DNA from 2 places in the Nodosilinea sp. E11 genome. Region 2 is predicted to be linked to the other one. Evidence: riboswitches for the same ligand, from Rfam matches in the RefSeq annotation. Region 2 holds a riboswitch; the other holds the start of a gene.
What was found. Region 2 has a riboswitch for cobalamin ahead of RRF56_RS23210 (HupE/UreJ family protein). Riboswitches for the same ligand answer to the same signal wherever they lie in the genome.
Positions count from the first base shown of each region.

Region 1: another riboswitch for cobalamin. It lies ahead of RRF56_RS06245 (hypothetical protein); the one in region 2 lies ahead of RRF56_RS23210 (HupE/UreJ family protein).

Region 1 covers NZ_CP136520.1:867,515-869,714, reverse strand. Annotated here, with positions in the region: gene RRF56_RS06250 (hypothetical protein) at 338-646, shown strand; cobalamin riboswitch at 725-928, shown strand; gene RRF56_RS06245 (hypothetical protein) at 1,035-1,472, shown strand; gene RRF56_RS06240 (DUF1636 domain-containing protein) at 1,544-1,942, shown strand; gene RRF56_RS06235 (ureidoglycolate lyase) at 1,997-2,200, opposite strand, start outside.
Region 2 covers NZ_CP136520.1:4,709,750-4,711,949, forward strand. Annotated here, with positions in the region: gene RRF56_RS23205 (AarF/ABC1/UbiB kinase family protein) at 1-969, opposite strand, end outside; cobalamin riboswitch at 1,092-1,239, shown strand; gene RRF56_RS23210 (HupE/UreJ family protein) at 1,272-1,940, shown strand; gene RRF56_RS23215 (DMT family transporter) at 2,138-2,200, shown strand, end outside.

The DNA.
Region 1 (2,200 bases), 1.6 Mb from region 2:
GACTACAACAATGCCCTTAGTCTGCCACAGGGCATGAGCCCTGGGGTGTACCCAGCCCACCGGAATCTAGGGGAAGTCTTACGGCCACCGTCATAGGGGCTAGACCGTAAGCAATCTTAGGGTGCTCAACCGCCTGCCGTTCAGTCCGGTTCTCAGCGAGGACATATCTTAACCAAAGTGGTTGCCGCCCCAGGCCCCACCGTTAACCCCAATCGCAGTGTGATCTCGTAAAATAAAACCAATAATAATTAATTTTCTATATAGCTTCTGTTCAAAAAGCAGTTCAAATGCACTATCTTTGAGTCTGTGACAGCTAGCCTACTGTAGGTGCAGCGCTATGGCTTCTTTAACGATTCGACCAGGGTCACAAGTTCGCCTCAAGGGCCAAGATGACCACGTGCCCGACTTCGTAGTAACGCGGTGCGATCGCGATCGCTGCTGGATTCGTCAGCACGACTGGGCACCCGATACCGAGCTGACGGTCAGCTTTAAGCAACTCTTAGTGCCCCCTGAGGCCGGTGCCACCCTAACTCTGGCTCTAGCTGAGCGGGTCAAAGCCTCGGGGTTGCTTGCGGCCCATAGCGACCACCGCGCCGGTAGCAACGTCATCTATATGGCCGCCCACCGCCGCCGTCGGGCCACCTAGGGCTGGTAGAGTTCGTCTCAATGGCTGAGGTCGCCACAAATCAATCGACCGATAGCGTGTTGCTCAGCCCCTAGGGTGTTAGGATGCAGCTCTATCGGTTTTAGTGGGGATCAGCCACTAAAGGAAACGGGGAAAGCGCAGCGAACATCTGCCACTGTCCCGCAGCTGTGAGCCGGTTTTGGTTGGCCAATTTGAAATTTTGGATCCACATCTTTCCAGAATTCAGCATTGCCCATTTAAAATCGTCAAGTCAGAATGCCCGCCGATGGATGCCCACCGTCATATCCATCTGCGAGGTACAGGTGACTTATAGTTTTTGGTTGGCCCTGGGGCGCTGCTTCCCTGGACCTTTGTTTTTGACCGTTTTCAGTCGCGTAGGGTAGTGGCCATGCGCGTACAAGACACGTTATGGCAGGGCTGTTTTGGCGACTGGCAGCCCCTGTTTATTCGAGACTATTGGCTGCCCCTCGGTCACCTGGCCTGGCAGGGATGGTTGCACCACGGCCCTGGTATGGTGGTCTGCGAGATCCATATCCCCACCGCCACGGTGGACTGGAGCTGTACGGCGGTGCCCTATACCGCCCGCTTTGTGCCCCAGGCCGATCTGGCGACCTGCTGGGGCGACTTGGGCTTAGCCGCCGACCAACAACCCGTCGTAGAAACCGCTGTCGTTACCTACGACCCCGAACAAGATGCCATTTTGCTGCTGCTAGGCGACTCGCCACCTCACCTCTCTTGCCTGAAGGGATGGGCCGTGCCGCCACCAGAGTGCTCTCGCCAAATGGGCCATCGCAGCGCTGAGTTTACGGTTACTTCCTCTCTTTAAGGTCCAACTTGCACCGCCAACCGCACAGCATGACTGGCTGGTGCAGCCAATTTACTTATTTTGTGAATCCCATGACCCAACAGTCCACGCTATTTGTTTGCTCCCTGTGTAAGTTTCCTCAGCCGGCTCCAGCGGCAGGCGACAACACCGGGGGCCAGTACCTAATCGATCAACTCACCCGCTGTCTAGACGGTGAGCACGCCATCGCAATTCAGCCGGTGCGCTGTATGGCCGCCTGTGGCCAGGCTTGCAATGCTGCCCTCAGCGCCCCTGGTAAGCTCACCTTTATCTTTAACGGTCTTTCGCCCCAGACGGCGGCCCCCGACCTGGCTGAATTTTGTCGCCAGTATGCCGAGGCTACGGGGGGTAAGGTGGCCTATGGACTGCGATCGCAGCCGATCAAACAAGCCACGGCCTATGTGCTGCCACCCCTGGCGGCTGGGGCAGTGGAGGCTGCGATCGCTCGCTAGTGGATGAGTGAATGAAGCCTGAACTACCCGCCTACCCGCCCACCCATCCACCCCCTACCCATCCACCATCTCAAACTCCAACCCCAACTCCCCCGCCAGGTCGCAGGTCTGGTGGTCAACCTCATTCGTATTGCTCAGCTCTAGGTTGTAAAAGCTGACAGCGGCGTGGCGAAAGTATGGCCCTGCATGCCAGGTGCCCACCTCCAGCTTAATAAAGCAGTTGCCAGGAATATGAAAGGCGCGAATGTCTTGCGGGTT
Region 2 (2,200 bases):
AATAGCCAGCACCATCTCGGTCATGGTGTTGCGGGTGCGCGGATCCATATGGCCCATCATGCCGCAGTCGAGCAGGGCCAAGCGGCCATCCTCAAGGTAGAAAATATTGCCGGGGTGGGGATCGGCGTGAAAGAAGCCGTCGACAAAGTACTGCTTAAAGAACGCCCGAAAGAGCAGGGTGGTGGCCGTAGCCCGGACCCCAATAGTGTCGCTGTGGGCATCTTCGACCATCAGATCGGCCTTGAGCAGCGGGGTGCCCTCTAGCCACTCCATGGTCATAATTTTGGAGTTGGTCAGATCCCAGAAGATCTGCGGCACGATCAGCTGGTCGGCATCGTACCAATTGCTTTTAGAGAGGTTGCGGCGCAGCTGGTCGGTGTAGCCCGCTTCGGTCGTGAAGTCGAGTTCAGCGTTGATCGCTTCGGCAAATTCTTCGGCCAGATCAACGACGTTGTAGCGCTGGCCAAACTGGGTCGCCGACACCAGCCGGGCCACATCGCGAATGAGGGTCATATCGCGATCGACCTGGCGCTCAATGCCGGGGCGCTGCACCTTGAGAGCCACCGGGCGACCGTCCTTCAGAATGGCTTTGTGGGTTTGGGCGATGGACCCGGCGGCGATCGCTTGATAGTCGAGTCGCTCAAACAGTTCTTCGGGAGGGCGGGCCAAGTGCTGACGAATGTGGGCTTCGATCTCGGTAGGGTCTACCGGAGGCACCGTACTTTGGAGGCGGCTGAGTTCTTCGATGTAGGCCGGGGGCATGAGGTCGGGGCGAGTGCTGAGCAGCTGACCTAGCTTGACGTATACCGGCCCTAGATCGGTCAAAATGTTGCGCAGCACCGCCGGGGGCGGAATCTCTGGCTCATCGGCTTTGCCGCCCATGAGCAGTCGCCGCATGTAGTCCCAGCCGTTGCCGAGTACCACTTCAACAATTTCTTTTTGCCGAACCAAACGAGACGATGAAACCATTGGGAGCGTGGGGTACGAATTGCTCGATGCTAACGCACCCATAGTAAGACCTGATTTCGGTGCCGTGCCCCTCCCAATGACTATTGATAAAGCCACGGCGGGGCAGCCTTGCCCCGATGCTATGATGCTTGGGCGCTGTCGGTTCCGGTGGGGATCAGCCACCGGAGGCAACGGGGAAAGTGTAGTGCAAGGCTACCGCTGTCCCGCAGCTGTGAGGCGATTGTTGTGAATTGCCAAGCCAGAATGCCCGCCGATTGCACGATTGTTCTGTGTTTGTCTGCGAGGTACGGATGAAGGATTCTTTGACTGCTTTAAAGTCTATCGGCGCTCGGGTTAAGTCCGTTGGCCTCGGTCGGGGCCTAGTCGGCGCGATCGCCACCCTGCTGCTGCTGCCGCTGCCGGGCTTAGCCCACCACCCCCTTGAGGGCCGCGTGCCAGCCACCTTTGGCGAAGGCTTTTTGTCGGGCCTGGCTCATCCGGTGATTGGTCTCGATCACCTGACTTTTGTGGTGGCCGTGGGCCTATTGGCGGCGGTGAGCACCTGGGGCATCGCCCTGCCGGTCGCGTTTGTGCTGGCGGCCATGGTCGGTACGGGGCTGCATCTGGCAGAAATTACCCTGCCAGCGGCTGAACTGGTCATTGCCGCATCGGTGTTAGGATTTGGCGTTTTGCTAGCCCTTAAAGATCGCCCCCAGGGCCTCGTGATGGTGGGTTTAGCAGCGGGGGCTGGGCTGTTTCACGGCTTTGCCTACGGGGAGGCGATCTTTGGTGCCCAAACCATGCCCCTAGTGGCCTACCTGGCCGGGTTTACGGCGGTGCAGCTGGGCATTGCGATCGCCGCCTTTTTCGTCGGGCGACAGCTCACCCAGGCTGCTAAACCGCTGTTTGTCCAGCAGGCCGGGCTGGTGATCTGTGGCATTGGCGCTGCTTTTCTCGCCACCAACCTGCTCAATACGCTGCTCCCGGCCTAGGCTGAGCGGGTTGTGAGAGACCGACTGGTCGATTCATCGCCTTGCCCAGCGGGTGGGGTTTGAGCAAGCCTCCTCTCTGACGCGACTGCTGCGGCAGCGCGATCGCCTGTCGCCCAGCCAGTACCGGGCGATCGCCCAAAATTTGGCGAACTGATCGCCGCAGGTTGGCGCAATTGACCCCAGCCCCGTTACCTACAATGCAAGCTGTCCTGCCCTTGAGACGGTGCATTGTGAACCCCAACTCAAACCAGCGCAAGCCA